Regions from separate parts of the Xenorhabdus bovienii SS-2004 genome, predicted to be linked through region 2. Evidence: predicted binding sites of a transcription regulator. Region 2 holds the regulator's gene; the other holds the start of a gene.
The links. Region 2 encodes Fur, which represses iron uptake genes when iron is present. Its sites were predicted from a motif close to ATAATAATGAGAACNACTATCAA; they were not measured.

Region 1: the regulator Fur is predicted to act here: its motif matches at 3,687-3,709, upstream of XBJ1_RS11045 (isochorismate synthase).

What each region holds. Positions count from the first base shown of each region.
Region 1 covers NC_013892.1:2,574,489-2,584,201, forward strand. Annotated here, with positions in the region: gene XBJ1_RS11015 (DUF441 domain-containing protein) at 1-352, opposite strand, end outside; partial or broken gene XBJ1_RS11020 (transposase) at 589-900, shown strand; one part of gene XBJ1_RS20815 (IS1 family transposase) at 929-1,374, opposite strand; one part of gene XBJ1_RS20815 (IS1 family transposase) at 1,374-1,623, opposite strand; gene XBJ1_RS11035 (ISAs1 family transposase) at 1,771-2,892, shown strand; partial or broken gene XBJ1_RS23015 (IS701 family transposase) at 2,934-3,072, opposite strand; partial or broken gene XBJ1_RS11040 (ISKra4 family transposase) at 3,299-3,475, shown strand; gene XBJ1_RS11045 (isochorismate synthase) at 3,987-5,075, shown strand; gene XBJ1_RS11050 ((2,3-dihydroxybenzoyl)adenylate synthase) at 5,069-6,691, shown strand; gene XBJ1_RS11055 (isochorismatase family protein) at 6,703-7,587, shown strand; gene dhbA (2,3-dihydro-2,3-dihydroxybenzoate dehydrogenase) at 7,584-8,327, shown strand; gene XBJ1_RS11065 (cupin domain-containing protein) at 8,433-8,771, shown strand; gene XBJ1_RS11070 (IS6 family transposase) at 9,075-9,713, opposite strand, start outside.
Region 2 covers NC_013892.1:1,124,425-1,134,137, reverse strand. Annotated here, with positions in the region: gene glnS (glutamine--tRNA ligase) at 1-1,507, shown strand, start outside; gene XBJ1_RS04795 (beta-N-acetylhexosaminidase) at 1,877-4,558, shown strand; gene fur (ferric iron uptake transcriptional regulator) at 4,679-5,128, opposite strand; gene fldA (flavodoxin FldA) at 5,309-5,842, opposite strand; gene ybfE (LexA regulated protein) at 6,016-6,303, opposite strand; gene XBJ1_RS04775 (AEC family transporter) at 6,688-7,641, opposite strand; gene XBJ1_RS18985 (inverse autotransporter beta domain-containing protein) at 8,119-9,713, opposite strand, start outside.

The DNA.
Region 1 (9,713 bases), 1.5 Mb from region 2:
ACCCCGCCACTGTAGATGGCTGACTCGACATCAAGGCAACACCACGGCTTCCCAGCCACGATACGATAATGCCGACAGCGATAGCGAGCAGCGACTTCCAATTCAGGAATGAACTGAATATGTCCTGCGCAGAAATTTTCCCACTTGCGATAGGTGCCATGACTCCGATGGTGAGAATCAGGATACCTATCGTCAAGCCATACTTTTCCACCCAAGGGAAAAAGTGATTCAGTGGTGTAATACGGACTATCAGCAAAAACAGCATAGCAAGCGTTACTGTCATGTTATGGCTGATAATGCCAAGGCCTGCCAGCACTAACAAAATAAGTAAAGTAGGATCAACATAGCTCATGAATTTTTGTTCCCTGCAAAAAACTTTGACTGATGGTTTTTACACCGACCAATACACAGCAGAATAATAACTTAAAATTTAATATGTTAGTCATATTATTTACATTCAATAAAATATTGCTAATTCATGATCATATTGACCAGATTAGGGGCTGTTGACGTTTTATGAGGGGAATTTGAACAGCATGATGCTCTGGTATCATTGTCTTCGCGAAAAAACCATTACCCCAGACCATCATACCAAGAACAATGTTATCAAAACCTTTATGGAATAAGCTAGCTGTATTGATGCAACAAAGTGGATATGTATATCACAAAGAAGAACATTATCTGACTTTCGAGGGGATCCTTTACCGGATGCGAACAGGCTGTCCCTGGCGAGATGTCCCCACTGAATTTGGCAAATGGAACACCATTTTTAAGCGCTTTAATGATGGGTCTAAGAAAGCTATTTTTAATTTATTATTCAAATTATTATCTGAGAATACAGATACAGAATGGTTGTTCATTGATGGCAGTATTGTTCGGGCTCATCAACATAGTTCAGGGGTCGTGTATTCAACCTGTTGATTGGCCATCAATAATAGAACTCACGTTCGATGAATGTGCCAATGATCTTGTCATTCATTTCAACTGACTTAGAATAACCCAGCATCTTGCGATTGAGTCGCTTTAGCCTGTTACGCAGGTTCAGATTTTCTCGTTCAATACGTTGAGTATAAAGTTTACCGGTGATATGTTTCTCATCAGCCAATATGTCATATGCCCCGAAATTATCGGTGCACCAGAATGCCACATCAAAAGCGGATAACTTTTCCAGCAACGTCCTGAGTGTCTGTTTGCTACGAGCGCCAAAAGCGTGAGCGACAATACGTTTCAAGCGAGGCTCCCACGCGTACCACAGCCAGCGTTGCCGTTTTTTGTTACTGATGAATGACCCCATTTCATCGACTTCACAGATAAGCTGAAGCTCAGGGGTATCCAGCGGCAGCGTGGTTACACATCGCGGCGCGAGTTTTTTAAAGTGCGTACAACAGCGTTAATGCTGACATGAAGTGCCCGTGCCGTATCACGAATACCGGCGTTATTCATGGCAAGCTCGACGATTTGCTCTTTCATACCCGAATGGCAAGCCCGGTAAGTGTATTCGAGCTGGAAGGTTCTACGACAGGACTGGCAATAATATCGTTGATGCCCACCTTCTCCTTTACCGTGTTTTTTAACAGGCGTGGTTTGGCCACAAAACCGACACTTCACTTCAACTAATGCCATCACTATCCCTCACGTATTTACCCTCATTATACGTGAGAAACAACGGGATGAATACGTGACCTAGTTCAGGTGCCAGGGCAATCGCATCTAAAATTCATTGACAATGGTTTAATTTCATGTCGTTATGCAGCTTTTAAATCCATCCTTATGTCCTCTGTCAGCCCTTTGTTACAGCATTTTGCCTCACTTGAAGATCCCCGAGTTCAACGAACTCAGTTGCATAGTTTGGAAAATATCCTGACTATCGCCATCTGCGCTGTGATTTGTGGCGCTGAAGGTTGGGTCGAAATTGAAGAGTTTGGCGAATCTAAACAGGATTTCTTTACCCAACTGCTTGATCTCACTAATGGCATCCCCTCTCACGATACCTTTGGTCGTGTCTTTGCTGCACTTGATGCGCAGGCTTTTGCCGACTGTTTCACCTCCTGGATATCTACGCTGGCACAAGGAGTTGATCAGGGTATCATCGCTATTGATGGCAAAACCATGCGCCGGTCACTCGATAAAGCCAACGGCAAGGCGGCAATCCATCTGGTCAGCGCCTTTGCCTGTACCAATCGCTTAGTTCTGGGACAAGTGAAAGTGGAGAGTAAATCCAATGAAATCACCGCTATTCCTGAGTTACTTCGACGATTGGTTTTGTCTGGAAGTCTGGTGACTATCGATGCCATGGGATGCCAGAAAGCGATTGCTCATCAATTACATGAAGCGGGCGCGGATTACGTACTGAGCCTGAAAGAAAATCATCCCGGCCCGTATAATGATGTCAGCCATTATTTCGATTATGTCTCATCCCAACCGGAGCGCCTGAGCGAATATGAAGACGTGGATGCCGGACATGGCCGCATTGAGCGACGCACAGTACAAATGACCCATGTTGATTGGTTGCCGGAAAAGGCGTGCTGGTGTGGTTTACACAGCATAATACGGGTGATCCGCGAACGCTATGTAGGAAATGAAGTGAGCCGGGAGAGCTGTTATTTTATCAGCACTTTACGTCCGACAGAGGCTCAACGGGCAGCGACAGCGATCCGCAGTCACTGGCAAATAGAAACGCAACTCCATTGGTGTCTGGATATTGCTTTTAATGAAGATCAGCAGCGGATGCGGGAAGGCAATGCAGCCGCCAATATGGCATTACTCAATAAAATCGCGTTGAATTTACTGCGCTTAGCTCCCACCAAAGCGGGAATTAAAGCACGCCGTAAACGGGCTGGTTGGGATGGTGAATATCTACTTACAGTACTGGGCAAAGCGCATCAAATTTAGATGCGATTGCCTTGGATGAGAACCCCCTGTTCATCGCCCAATTGAATGCCATCGGGAGTACTTTCCCCCATCCATTCAGCCAGTTGCCAGCTATTCTTACGTTCAACATCACTGAGCAATCCCCCGAAGATAGGCGAGGCTGCGTTGTCGTGGGCCGATAGAGTGAAATAAGGGAGTCAGACGGGCATGTCATGCCTGTAGCGCCTGTTCCCAGATTTTGGCAGAGGATGACATGTAACACCGCCTTTGATTTAAGGAAGAAGAGCCCTATCATGGCACAATATGGATTACGGCTGTAGTACAAATCAACGTGTTATCTGATAATCGCTAAATTAAGAAACTATGCAATTTCAATCTTTTTATGGCGGATTTCCTATCGATAAATAGTGTTTACGGCTGTAGTACTAAGCGCATGGTGAAAAAACAGCAAATGCAATGGAGTCAACAAGGTGCACATTATCTACTCCAGACGCGAACAGCGGTACTCAATAATGATTTAAAAACGCGATTTGAGCACTGGTATCCGGGGATCAAATTAAGCAAAGAAACAGATCACTATTTGGCAGAGATTATTGCTGCATGAGTGCACCAAGGATTTTTATGCTTTCATAAGCTAAGTACCTACGGACACATTGAACGATAATATCGGTAGGATAGCGTAGACGTTTGAAGGCTTTTCAAATTAAAGAAATGATGAAACCACAACCACAGAGTAAAAGTCGCTATTTTACCTCACTTCTCCTTAATGCGACAGAACCGTTTTTACAAGAAAATTATTAATACCAATAACGCTAATTATATTGATAATCATTTACATCTAAAATATTGTAATAGTGTTTTCTTCCTCAAGAGCTCATACCTCTTTATGACGAACATTTTGTTTCCAGCGCCGCCTGTAAGCAGTACAAATTCATTGATGGTTATTAAATTATTTTTATAAGGCAAATCAGACGGTGTTTGATTATGTTTAAGATAAGAAAAAAACTTGTGGTGAAAATCATCTCCAGATGCACCGGATTTGGGTTTCAGGTGGTACTGTTTTCAATACCCACGTTATCTGATGAGGCGTATGCGGCTAGCACGGGATTGGCATCATGAGAGTGATAACCGCGAAGCTGAAAAACGTAATAGTATTAATGCAAGGAATCGTAGCAAAGAGGAGTGCACCAGGCACCAAAACGGCAATTCCGCTTTTCAAAATACGGCAGACAATTTTCGTCGTTACGCGTAACCAGATGGCGCTTGCAAGCGCAACCTCCGTATCCGACGCATTGATTGACACTAGTAGTACCTTCACCAACTATTTAGGCTTATCTAACCGCAACGCTGAAGTCGTAGTCCACCTCTTTCACTACATTCCAGATCACGATGCGTTTTGCGCCATGGTGGAGAGCGCGCTGAGTCCTCTACGCATTGGAGAGCTCGATAAAGTTGTGCTGTCGCGTCTGCTACAGATTGAAAGCATCCCCCCGCTTAGCGCACTGAATCTGTGGCTGCAGCTCAACAGACAGAATCCAGAGAGCTACAACTTTCACTTACCGCTGGCAGATGGCACGCTGATTGGTGCTAGCCCTGAATTGCTGCTACGCAAAGAGGGTAATGTCTTGCGCTCCTGTCCCCTTGCAGGCTCAGTGCGGCGAGGCGACAATACCGCCAGTGACCGAAATGCCAAAGAAAAGCTGTTGGTCTCCGGAAAAGATCGCCATGAACATCGGGTGGTCACGGAGGCTATCCGTCGCCAACTGACGGATCTTTGCCAGTCTCTGACGATCCCTGAACCTTCGCTGTTCAGCACGCCCACGCTCTGGCATCTCGCTACTGAGATTCAGGGTATATTGGCCAATGATCGCGATAGTGCTCTATCGCTTGCCTGCCTACTTCATCCCACGCCCGCATTATGCGGCGCTCCTTATACCTCATCCCGCAATTTGATCGGCGCGCTGGAACCCTTCGATCGCGGCTGGTTTGGCGGTATCGTCGGCTGGTGCGACGCCCGCGGAAACGGGGAATGGGTAGTGGCGATCCGCTGCGGTAAAGTGCGGCCCCATCAGATTGAGCTATTCGCCGGCGCCGGCATCGTTCCGGACTCTGTTCCGGAAAACGAATGGATGGAAACCCATACCAAATTTAACACCATGCTGAACGCACTTGGTTTTGCGATGCAACAGGAGCAGACATTATGATTGAATTCAACCGTTGGCCTCAGGATCTGGCTGCACTCTATCGCCTGAAAGGGTACTGGATTGATCGTCCATTGAGCGAGATTCTTGATATTCACCGCGAGAACGATACCACAGCACTATTTTGCGGTGAGCAGAGCTGGAGCTATCGGGAGCTGAATGAGGCAGTAAACCGATTAGCCGCCTCTCTGCACCGACGCGGCGTGCGTCAGGGACAAACTGCACTGGTTCAGCTTGGCAACGAGGCTGAGTTTTATATCGTCTTTTTTGCCTTACTGCGCCTAGGTGTCGCACCTGTCAACGCGCTTTATAGCCACCAAAGCAGCGAATTAACCGCGTATGCACGCCAAATTATGCCAAGCATACTCATTGCCGATCGCCAACATCGCCAGTTTCATGATGATGTTCTTATTGATCTTCTAATAGATCAGTGTCCAGAACTGAATATAGTGGTGCTTCACCATGCGAATTCAGATTCAGACCATTCGCTTGCACGCCTGATATCGGAAGAACCGGGAGACTTCACGCCAACACCAACGCCGGCAGATGAGGTCGCATTTTTCCAGCTTTCCGGCGGCAGCACTGGCACACCCAAGCTGATTCCACGTACCCACAACGACTACTATTACAGCATCCGCGCCAGTAATCCGATCTGCAACGTAAGCAGTAAGACCCGATATCTCTGTGCACTGCCGGCTGCACATAACTATCCTATGAGTTCACCGGGAGCTCTGGGCGTATTCTATGCGGGTGGTCAGGTTGTCCTCGTTCCCGATCCTAGTCCAGATGGATGTTTTCCTGCTATCGCACATCATCAGATCAATCTTGTTGCCCTGGTGCCACCTGCTGTCAGCATCTGGCTGGAGTATGCCAATCTCATCGGTCACATCAACGAACTCTCCAGTCTGGAGGTGATGCTGGTCGGCGGTGCTCCTCTGGGAGAAGCACTGGCCAGACGCATCCCAAAAGAGCTAGGGTGCCAGCTCCAACAGGTATTTGGTATGGCGGAAGGTCTGGTGAACTACACCCGACTAGATGATGACGACACACATACCTTCACAACTCAGGGTCGCCCCATCAGCGAAGATGATGAGGTGTGGGTAGCAAACCAAGAAGGTCTCCCAGTGCCGCTCGGAGAGCCAGGATTGTTAATGACCAGAGGTCCATACACTTTTCGGGGCTATTACCGCAGCCCAGAACATAACCAAACCGTGTTCGACAGCGATGGGTTTTATTGCTCTGGTGACGTCGTCATTCAGCTTCCCGGCGGATACCTCAAAGTCGTCGGACGTGAAAAAGATCAAATAAATCGTGGCGGCGAAAAAATTGCGGCTGAAGAGGTTGAACATCTTCTGCTGCGCCACCCAGCGGTGGTATACGCCGCATTGGTCGCTATTCCTGACTGTCTGATGGGTGAGAAAACTTGCGCATATGTGGTAACACGCGAACACGAAGCTGTAAAGCCAGCCGTATTCCGTCGCTGGTTGCGCGAACAAGGTATAGCCGACTACAAAATTCCCGATCGTTTCGAAAATCTGCCTACACTACCGCTCACCCCGGTAGGAAAAATCAATAAACAGGCGTTGCGTACACTTGCCAGCGCCGCCTTAGAAAATTGAGGAAATACGCCATGAGCATTCCTAAACTTCAGGACTATACCCTGCCCGATGAGGCCACCTTACCTGCAAATAAAGTGGAATGGACGTTAGAGCCGCAGCGTGCTGCTCTGCTGATTCACGATATGCAGGAATATTTCCTCAACTTCTGGGGAAAAGAAAGCAAAATGGTTCAGCAAGTTATCGACAACATTGTTATTCTGCGCGCCCGTTGCCATGCACTTGGTATCCCAGTGTTTTATACAGCTCAGCCGACCCAACAGAGTGACGTCGAACGAGCGTTACTAAATGATATGTGGGGACCGGGGCTGAACAACTACCCAGAACAGCAAAAAATCGTGGCAGCACTGTCCCCCGAGCAACAGGATAATGTGCTGGTGAAGTGGCGCTACAGCGCATTTCAGCGCTCTGATTTGGAGACTCAGCTGAAAGAACACAAGCGTGATCAGCTGATGATCTGCGGCGTGTATGCCCATATCGGCTGCCTAACCACTGCCACTGACGCCTTTATGCGCGATATACAGGCTTTTATGATAAGCAATGCGCTGGCAGACTTCAGCCGAGAAGAGCATATGATGGCACTACGCTATACTGCAGGCTGTTCCGGTCAAGTGTTGAGTACCGATATGGTGCTGTCGGCGCTCGATTCTTCCACAGCAGAAAGTCAATGGGATCGAGAACGGTTGCTTACCCTGTTACAGTCTACACTGGACGAAGATGTACACGACATTGGTGATGATGAAAACTTGCTTGATTATGGCTTAGACTCGCTACGCATGATGTCTTTCGTCTCAAAACGCCGGCAGGAAGGGTACGATCTTGATTTTACCTCGTTGATGAAACAACCCACATTGCGCAATTGGCTCACATTACTGAACGGCGATTTGGAGGCGAAATGAACAGCTTTAAGGGAAAAACCGTCTGGGTGACAGGAGCCGGGAGCGGTATCGGTTACCGCACAGCACTCCGCTTTCACGAGGCAGGCGCTAAGGTGTTTGGATTCGATCTGAAATTCCCTGATTCAATGCCGTTTGAGACGCTGATTCTGGATGTCAGTGACGATTGTGCGGTACAAAAAATCTGCCCGCCACTGCTAAAGGAAAACGGGCTGGATATACTGGTAAACGGTGCCGGAATTTTGCGCCTTGGTTCAGCAGAAACATTAAGTCGTGAAGACTGGGAAAGCTCAATCAACGTTAATGCGGGTGCAGCATTCAATCTGTTTAAGATATTAATTCCACATTTCCAGCGTCAGCGCAGCGGTAATATCGTTTCGATCGCCTCCAACGCCGCCCATGTACCACGCGTTAATATGGCCGTTTACTGCGCTTCTAAAGCAGCAATGCGGAGCCTGTGCCTGAGTGTAGGGCTTGAACTGGCTCCTTTTGGGATACGATGTAACATTGTTTCGCCGGGTTCCACGTTAACCCCAATGCTGGAAGGAATGTTCGATGATGATATCGCGCACCAGCGTTTGATTCATGGCGTTACCGAACAATTTAAGCTGGGCATTCCACTCGGGAAAATCGCCCATCCCGACGAAATAGCCAGCGTCATTCTGTTTTTAGCCTCCGAACAAGCAAGTCACATGACGTTGCAGGATATTGTTATTGATGGCGGTGCCACTCTCGGTGCCTGATAACCCATATGTCTATCTCCAATGGATTTCGAAGACTATAATTCCAGATAATTGGTAAGCATTAAAAACTCAAACCAAAAACTCACTAAAGGAAAGGTATATAACATGAGCCAGATGACTGCATTGAGAAAAGTAAAAAATTTAAAACAAGAATTTGATTTAATCAAAGAAGTATGGTCACCGAAGGTAATAACTCAAACAAACGAATATAAGATAATTATATTACTCGCAGACGGTGATTTTATATGGCACACCCATAAAGATGAAGACAAGGTATTCATGGTTATTGAAGGTGAACTTCGCATCGATTTTAAAGATGATCATGTAATAATAAAGCAAGGTGAGTTTTTTGTGGTGCCGAAAGGAGAAGAAAGTAAGCCTTCGTCCAAAGAATTAACCAAGCTGCTATTAATAGAACCTATCGTGACAAATTCAGGCCAATAAATTATTAATCAAAATTGGCAGGTCGTGAATTCAGATAATAAGTCCCACACGTAATGAGATGGAGGCAGGAGGCGCGGCCGATTAGTCGCCCCTACGCCTCCCCCATCGTTAACGGGGTGCGCTAACCTTACTCAATTGACAGATCAGCGCGGTTAATGCTGATTTTTAGAAACTCACTTTCGCTCCAATACCCACTTCACGTGGCTCCAGCATATTTCCTGCAATCCCAGCCGTGCGATCATGAGATTTATGGCAGTGTCGCGTTAACGGCGGCAAGTTAGCAAAAGTGGTGTTGCCGGTTATTTAGGCCGCCAGCAAATAGAATTGTTCCGCGGGTGATAATCCATCACTTTGTGGATGTTGATATTGCCCTTTGCGTATCATGTGAATCAGTTCGATGCCGGCCAGGAGCGTCTGTGCCCGGCGAAACGATTTGAACCCCAGCATCTGTCGTATCCGACGTTTGATATTGCGGTGATCTTGCTCAACCAGATTATTCAGGTATTTATTTTGCCGGATTTCAATCCCCTGCTGAGGCGATCCTTCCGCATTGAGGAGAGTGAGCGCGGCAGTATTGGCCCCACTTTTATCGATAGTCACAACGGCGGGTCTGCCGTGCAGGCGTATCGCTTTACGGAAAAAACGCTGGGCAGCCATTGCATCGCGGCGAGCGGTCAGCAGGAAGTCAACCGTCTGACCGTCGGTATCGACCGCCCGGTAAAGGTATTTCCACTGACCTTTCACTTTGATATACGTTTCATCCATTCGCCACCGGGAGCCAACGGGCTTTTTGCGAGGTCGGAAAGCCTTGCCGAGCAGGGGCACCAGACGTAACACCCAACGATGTATTGTGGCATGGTCGACCTCAATGCCGCGCTCTGCCATCATCTCTTCGAGATTGCGCAGACTCAAGGCATAAGCGAGGTACCAACGGACACATTG
Region 2 (9,713 bases):
CGCGCAAGACTACCAGGGGCAATGCAACCTACGTTTTGACGATACAAACCCAGTTAAGGAAGATATCGAGTACGTTGACTCCATTAAAACTGACGTACAGTGGCTGGGTTTCCACTGGAGTGGCAATATTCGCTACTCTTCTGACTATTTCGATATGCTGTATCAATACGCCATTGAATTGATCAATAAAGGTCTGGCCTATGTTGATGAACTCAGCCCTGAACAGATCCGCGAATACCGCGGAACGCTGAAAGAGCCGGGTAAAAACAGTCCTTACCGTGATCGCAGTGTGGAAGAAAACCTTGCCCTGTTTGAAAAAATGCGTGCCGGTGAATTTGCTGAAGGTAAAGCGTGTCTGCGTGCCAAAATTGATATGGCATCTCCATTCATCGTGATGCGTGATCCGGTGATTTATCGCATCAAATTTGCCGAGCATCACCAGTCCGGCAATAAATGGTGCATCTACCCGATGTACGATTTTACCCACTGTATTTCCGATGCGCTGGAAGGGATCACCCATTCAATATGTACATTGGAGTTTCAGGATAACCGTCGCCTGTATGACTGGGTACTGGATAACATTACGATTGACTGCCATCCGCGTCAGTACGAATTTTCTCGCCTGAATCTAGAATACACGGTGATGTCCAAGCGTAAACTCAACCAATTGGTGACCGAAAATATTGTCAACGGTTGGGATGATCCACGTATGCCAACCATTTCCGGCCTGCGCCGTCGTGGTTATACTGCTGCGGCTATCCGTGAATTCTGCCGCCGCATTGGTGTCACCAAGCAGGATAACAACGTCGAAATGGCCGCATTGGAATCCTGTATCCGGGATGATCTGAACGAAAATGCACCACGGGCGATGGCGGTTCTTGATCCGGTTAAACTGGTGATTGAGAATATGCCGGAAGGTGAAATGATCCTGACGATGCCGAACCATCCTAACAAGCCAGAAATGGGCAGCCGCGAAGTCCCATTCAGCCGTGAGGTTTATATTGATCGTGCTGATTTCCGCGAAGAAGCTAACCGTCAGTACAAACGTCTGGTGCTCGGCAAAGAAGTGCGCCTGCGTAATGCTTATGTGATTAAGGCAGAGCATGTTGAAAAAGATGCGGAAGGCAATATCACTACCATTTACTGCCACTATGATGAGCAGACACTGAACAAAGATCCGGCTGACGGCCGCAAAGTCAAAGGTGTGATTCACTGGGTGAGTGCGGTACATGCCGTGCCAGCGGAATTCTATTTGTATGACCGTTTGTTCAGTGTGCCAAACCCAGGGGCGGAAGATGATTTCCTATCCACTATCAATTCAGAATCGTTGGTCGTGCGTAAAGGTTTTGTCGAGCCAGGGCTGGTGAATGCACAGCCAGAAAGAACTTATCAGTTCGAACGTGAAGGTTATTTCTGTGCTGATAGCGGCCTCTCCAGTGCAGAACATCTGGTATTTAACCGCACAGTTGGCTTGCGTGATACTTGGACAAAGATCTCTCAGGAATAACCAGAGCTAATTTTTATAACCAAAACATTAAAAAGGCGCGATTATTATCGCGCTTTTTTTATGTTTAAAATATTTGTAATGAAAATTGACTCTCCCCACTAAAGATTAAAAATTGCCTTATAGTCCTATTTTATGTAGGGTTATTTGCTATTGATAACTGGTGGTATAAAAAATAGCCTGTTCTTCTGGGCGGAAAAAATATTACATTTACTGTAACTGTGCCAATTAGCATCTTTTATGGACTGTCGTCGCTGTTTCTGCGTTTGTTATAGCGCGGTATTGACTGACAGAAGCAGCATTACCCAGCTATACCCGATAAATCTGAAGTTGCAGGGTATAAAAGAATAATAAGTTCAGACGAGGTCATTCATGAAAAGCGTTAAATTGCGTACCTTGGCAGCACTCATCACGACAGTTGGATTAATGGGCTGTGTTCATGCAGAAATGACGTCACAGCAGATAGTGGATTCGCTTAGTCAATTAAAAGTGAATTTCAAAATTAAGGATAATCAAGCAGGAGCACATGGAACCGATTGTGCCATTTTAGGCGCGGACGGGGCTTCCTGTAATCGGGTTCATATCACATTAGCTAATGGCAATCAGGCGATCGACTCTTCTGACTGGGCGATCTATTTTCACAGTATTCGCCAGATCCTGAAAGTCGATCATGAGCAATACAAAATCACGCATATCACGGGTGACTTACATAAGCTGGAGCCGACGGAAAAATTCATCGGTATCAAAGCCAATGAAAAAATCTTGTTACCGATCTTTGGAGAATACTGGCAGATTTACAGCACAGATTTTATGCCACGCTGGTATGCCACTTCCGGTGATGCGATGCCTAAAATACTGGCGAATACCGATACGGAAGATCTGAGTGCGTTTTTATCTGATTTTACAGATGAGCAGTGGAAACGGACTACGCTGGATAACAATATTCTGATGACTCCGGAAACTCGTTTTGTAAAAAACCAGCAGATGGTAAAAATCAGCGGGGATAAACTGCGTGGACAGGTTATTCCGACGCCAAAAACGCTGACTATCCATTCACAAGATGTAAACCTGTCCCGTGGTGTGAAACTGGAGTTGGGCGGGTTGAGCAACGCATCAATCAACGTTATTCGAGAACGTTTTGCCTCTCACAATATCAAGCTAACAGATAATGGCTATCGGATTGCGGCACAGATCAACGCAAACAAATTTACGGGCACTTGGCGAGTGCAAGGGGCTTATTCGCTGAATATCACAACTCAAGGAACGCAAATCGTCGCATTTGATCAATCCGGTGTGTTTTATGGCCTGCAATCATTGTTATCTCTGCTCCCTGCCAATGGTGATCCTACAATTGCCACACTGACGGCAAAAGACGCGCCCAGATTCGATTATCGAGGCATATTTTTAGATGTTGGGCGTAACTTCCACAGTAAGGAAGCTGTCTTGCGTCTGCTCGATCAAATGTCCAGTTATAAACTGAACAAATTCCATTTCCACTTGAGCGATGATGAGGGCTGGCGTCTGGAAATCCCCGGTCTGCCGGAGCTGACTGAAGTCGGGAGCAAACGCTGTCATGATCTGAGTGAAACTCAATGTTTGTTGCCGCAATTAGGATCAGGGCCTGATAGCAATAATATGGGAAGTGGCTATTTTAGTCGTCAGGATTACATTGATATCTTGAAATATGCCAAAGCGCGCCAGATAGAAGTGATCCCCGAGATTGATACCCCTGCTCACGCTCGTGCAGCGGTTGTGTCGATGGAAGCCCGTTACAAAAACCTGATGGCACAGGGGAAAGAGCAGGAGGCCAATGAATATCGCCTGCTTGACCCGACTGATACCACGAATGCGACATCAGTACAGTTCTACGATCGCCGCAGTTATTTAAATCCGTGTATGGATTCCTCCAAACGGTTTGTTGACAAAATTATCAGCGAAATCGCTTTAATGCACAGAGAAGCGGAATTACCGTTGAAAACATGGCATTTTGGTGGTGATGAAGCGAAAAACATTCGTTTGGGAACGGGGTATCAGGACAAAGATGGCCCAATAGAACCGGGCAAAGGGATCATCAACAAAAAGATAGAAGACAAACCGTGGGCAAAATCTCAGGCTTGCCAAAAAATGATAGCGCAGGGCATTGTTAAAGATGTTAGTGAACTTGACAGTCATTTTGCCATTGAAGTCAGCAAGATCGTCAATACTCACGGCATTGATACAATGCAGGCATGGCAGGATGGCTTGAAACATGCGAAGTCGGCAAAAGATTTCGCCACCAAGCATGTGGCAGTGAATTTCTGGGATACACTCTATTGGGGAGGCTATGATTCTGCCAATGATTGGGCGAATAAGGGCTATCGAGTGGTCGTTTCCAGCCCTGATTATGTCTACCTTGATATGCCGTATGAAGTTAGTCCGAAAGAGCGCGGCTACTATTGGGCAACACGCTTCAACGATGAAGCAAAAATTTTCAGTTTTGCGCCGAACAATATGCCACAAAATGCTGAAACATCGGTGGATCGCGACGGCAACCGCTTCAATACCCAGAGCAACAAACATTGGCCGGGAGCTTATGGGCTATCAGGGCAATCATGGAGCGAAACCGTGCGTACTGATGATCAGATGGAATACATGATTTACCCGCGCTTGTTGCCATTGGCGGAACGTGCATGGCATCAGGCGAGTTGGGAACAGAATTACCAGCAGGGCAGGGAATATAAGGGCGGCGTAACACATTATGTTGATACTAATGCGATCAACAATGATTGGATAGATTTTGCCAATTTGATGGGACAACATGAGCTGGCTAAATTGGACAAAGCTAACATCGCCTATCGGTTGCCAGTACCTGGGGGAAGGATTGTATCCGGAACGTTGGAAGCCAATATCGCCTTGCCGGGGCTAGCGATCCAGTATTCGCTGGATGGCGGTAAAACATGGGCGATTTACGATGACAGGCAGCGTCCACATGTCAGCAATAATGTGAAAGTGCGCTCTGTCAGTACTGATGGTAAGCGTTTTAGCCGAGATGAAGAAGTAAAAATCACGCTCTGATATTTCTTTTAAAAAGCAGCCTGCCGATTAGCTTGAGCTAATCGGCAGTAGCTTATTCAGACTACATGAGACACAGAAGTGGATAATTGTCAGAACTTCTTATCGTGTCGTGCTTTCTCATCATGAGTTTTCATCATGCATTGTGCTATCTTTGCGGCAATCACCAGCAGTACAGTGACCATACAAGTAGAGACTATGGTTTGACAGCTTGATCCCGTAACGTTCAGCGATATCTTTCTGGCGCTCTTCAATAAACTCATCACTGAACTCAATGACTTTACCGCAGTCAAGGCAAATCAGATGGTCATGGTGATGCTGTTGAGTGAGTTCAAAAACCGATTTACCGCCTTCAAAATTGTGACGTGTGACAATGCCGGCATCATCGAACTGGTTCAACACGCGATAGACAGTGGCGAGGCCAATCTCTTCACCGATATCAATCAGTTTTTTGTAGAGATCTTCCGCACTGACATGATGGCATTCTGGATCCTGTAGCACTTCCAAAATTTTCAGGCGTGGAAGTGTTACTTTAAGTCCAGCATTTTTCAATGCTTTATTGTTGTCGGTCATGCGGATTCAGTCCTGTAACTTAGTAAGGTGAACTTATGATACTTGGGTGTATCGTGAGAGAATCATGATTCTGTTTCACGTGATAGATTATAGGCACGGATACTTGAAATGAAAACCATACCTATCCCGATATCATGACACATTATTGAGGAATTATCCCGTGAAAAGGAGCTTGGCTCCTTATACACCAAGAATTTCTGACAGGCTCATCTCGGCCTTAATCTGCTGTACCCAAGTTTCAACGCGCTCATCCGTCAATTCTGGCTGGCGATCTTCATCGATAGCAAGGCCAATAAAATGGTTATCATCAGCCATACCTTTGGAGACTTCAAAGTGATACCCTTCGGTTGGCCAGTGACCTACGATAATAGCACCAAGAGGTTCAATGATATCGCGAATCGTCCCCATCCCATCACAGAAGTACTCTGCGTAATCTTCCTGATCGCCACAGCCGAACAGAGCGATGAGTTTGCCATCGAAATTGATCTCTCCCAGTGTCGGGAAGAAATCATCCCAGTCACACTGAGCTTCACCATAATACCAAGTCGGAATGCCGAGCAGCAGGATATCGAAAGCTTCAATATCTTCTTTGCTGCTTTTGGCAATATCGTGGACTTCAGCAACATCAGCACCGCCCAATTTTTTTTGGATCATTTTGGCAATGTTCTCTGTGTTGCCTGTATCGCTGCCGAAGAATATACCTATTATTGCCATAAAATGGGTTAACCTCTTATTTTAATTGTGTATTAAGCTATACACATCACGCTGAAACCAGCAGGAAAAATGTCAGTTTTAATAAAATTAAAAGCGTTATTTTGACCAAACATCAATGACAAGTCTGTCAGATTTGTGTGGTAACGTCGTTTCATACTGTCGAGTGAAAGCCGTTAATTAGTAAGGTGATTTTCTGCCAGTTGAGCTAATAACATTTGTTCAATCAGCTCGCTGCGGCTGATATTGCGCTCTTTTGCCAGATGGTTTAAAGCATCGATGGCATCTTCATTGAGCTTCAATTCCACTCGACGCAGTCCTTTGACTTTATCTCTGCGCAACTGGTTGCGTTTATTGATCCTAAGCTGCTCGTCCCTGGACAGCGGATTCGTTTTCGGTCGCCCTGGCCTGCGTTCATCTGCGAACAAATCCAGTGTGGTGCGATCAGTTTGTTCTTTTGCCATAAATTCAATTGTAAAGGGCGTGTACCAATAGTATAGCGGGCAATGATACCTTAGCTGGGCGCGAGCCGCTACTGGTTGATGGGAGAGATATCTGGCAGGAAGATAGAGATATGGGGGAGTGGGTTATTTCAGGATATGCATCGTTGATTTTCTGGCTCAGACGGGGGGGTTAAAACTCAAAGTTTTCATTGGCTCTTTCCACATCGGGATGGCATAACGAGCCAACGTTATTGATACTTGCTTTATCAACGTTTGATTCCATTCGGCTTACTGTAGAGGGGTTAACTCCCTACATCTGCATTATTCAATTGAAAGCGTATCGTCTAAGTTAATAAATGTGATAATTATGAACATATTAATTATCACATTAATATGTTCATAATTTTAGATAGGTAGTAATTGGAGAATAGTAGGTATGGTAACCAATGCAATAAGCAGGGAAATAATAATGGAGAGAGAAATGACTTCCTGTTTAAAACCATACTTATTGGAAAAAACATAAACACCTGCTCCTATTGGCTGTGCAGCCATGACAATCGCAGCAATTAGCCAGATATTATCAGTTTGTTGCATACCAAATAGATAGTAGGCACAGAGAAACGTAATCAATGGCTGTATTCCTAATTTAAGGCACAACATTGGCATAGCTAATTTTAGCGCATCGCTGTTGATATGCTCTTTGATTTTAAGCCGAGATAATCCCAGTCCTAAAGCGAATAGTGCTGTTGGACCGGAGGCATTACCCAGAAATTCAGCAAATGAACGTAAAAAGTTAGGAACGGGAATACCTAAAAAAACGAAAACCAATCCAGCAATAACTGAAATAGTCAGAGGATTGCTCAATGTTGTCTTTAATGCCCCAACGAGACTTTGACTAATGGATATTTTGTTGCCGGATTGGTGTGTAGAAAAAATATCATAAGTGATGATAACAGCCATGATTGCAGGAATGTTATGCAAAATAGTGGCGATAGCGGCAGGAAGCGCGGCGGATTCACCATAGACTGAAATTAGGATTGGAACACCCATATACCCAGTTGTACCATAACATGCACCCATGCTTAAAATCGACGATTGCGGTAAACTAATCCCCATAAATTTTGCTACTAATATTCCTAAAATGTATGCGGCACCAATTCCAGACAAACTGGCAGTTATGAATCCCCATTGTTGTAGCTCATTAATATCTGCCCGAGCAATAGCAAGGAACAATAAAGCAGGGAGTGCGATATAAAGCACATATTCATTGATTAATTTATCAGATTTTCCACTGTCAGGGCGTAAGCGCCCGAAAATATATCCGATAAAAATAATAAGAAATATTGGTACAACTATCATAAACATTATAAATCAATCTTATATGAATTTAAAACATAACAACATACTCCTTTGATAGAGGGAGTGAACTGTACAGCCTGCATGGTTGTGGTTGAGACATGCATCTGCTCTTGGGGGGACTGGGCATTTGCAGTGGAAATGAACAGGGAAAAACAAACGCCAAGAAGAGATAGAAGATTTCTTGCCATTCCTCGTCCTTACAGTGATCACTTAGGTTAGTGTTGATATTTTAGATAGATTAGTCTATCTAAAAAATTCGTGCAACCGTGTTCTGTGTGAAAGATAGGCGAGGGCAGAGGGTAATTATTGTTTCAGGAAACTGGTGTGTAACATTCGAATTTATCGATGGTGATGTGCACATCGTTAACTATGGGAATTATCACTAATAAAAAATGAAGCCCCTATTTGTTGAGTATGCAACTTTCAGGGCTTGTTCCACCTTTATTAATTAATAGATTTTAAAATATAAATAAAGTCCTAGTTTTTAATGCGACAAATAATATGGAAATAATGACCAGTTTCTAATCTCCAAACGTCACCGTTATTAATATCTACAACTATATTCTTTGTTTCATATCCTTCCCCCACAATATTAGATGACCAGAACCAAAAGTTACCAATGTTATTGTTATTATTATCAAAATAATTAACAGGCCACCCATAACTGTTGTAAAGAGTCCCATTTGGATAAGCATTATGTATATCCATTAATTGATCGCTAGTGGGTAACTCTCCTAATTTATTGCAGTAATCTGCCGCTACACGCCATTGTGGGGTTACCCATAATTCGCGGTTTATTGTATCAGGAATATCATCCCTTTCCTCAGAATGTAATGGAGCCTCAGAATGTAATGGAGGCCGCGAGTATTTTTTTCCGTTAACTGTAATGTAATCTTCCATATGCCCCCAATAATTAGCCAGTGGTGTATCCGGGCTGGTAATCACGGTAAAAATAACATCCCATGTTTTGGTCAACGTCTGGTTGGCTCCGTCATGCACCTCTACCGACAGGGTGGTTCTTGTGCCAATACCGTTAGGGTCAGTGACATTGATAACGAGATGACCTTTTTCATCAGTATGGCCGCGGTAAGTATCCTCTTTACCCGCCAGTACACCTTCTTTCGCCTCCAGGTTTACTGTGACTGTGTCAGCTTTCTTCTGACGATTAATCGCCGTCATCTTAATTGTCACAGGGACACCCCCAACGGCTTGACCTCCGTTCTCAGTTTTGACCGTGAGCGTAATGGTTTTATCTCTTTCAACCTTAACCGCCATCGTGCCATCCGCATCCTTCTCAGGTTTATCCGGCGTTATCGTGAAGTCACTCGCCACGCCTTTCACCGTACCATCCAGGTTGCCTTCTAAATTATTGCCTTCATCAGCTTCCTGCCGTGTATCTCTGTTATATGATTTGCCACGCGCCAGTTTCGAACGGGCTTGTATCGCAACTTGGATGACTCGGCCACTGTCTTCCGGTTTCAGACGGTATCCGGGGATGGTATTGGTGTTATTTGGCGGGACAATATGATCCTTGTCATCACTATTAAATTGTTCCACCAGAAACTCGGGGGACTTATTGTAATCAGGGTCTCCTGCGGGATATTTGATACCCCATAAAAAGAGGGAGTTATCTTGGTCATGTCCGCCTTTAGCCTCAAATTTATACGTTGCAGTCAGTTCCTCATCAACCGCTAACTTACCGTGGATTTTCAGATCTGCAATGCCGGGGCCCCGGGAGGGGTCAATAATCTGCCCTATCGTATTACCGCCCTGAAGTTCATTACCTTCATTCTGACCGCTGTTCTTCAAAATATCAGTTCCTGGTTTGCTTCTGCCATTTTTGGGCGTCAAAACAATTTCCACAAATTTATCAATATCGTCGTCACTCAGCTTATAAGATTCGATCTGGCCCCCTTGACCATCGACAGTGCCTGTAGCGCCCTGTTTACTGATGTCTTCCGGCGTGCCGCCTATTGTTGCGACCCGCCTCCAGGTGTAGGTAGTTTTATCTTCCACATAACCGTTATTGGGCTCAAACTCATAAGTGGCTTTCAGGGTTGAATTTACAGATC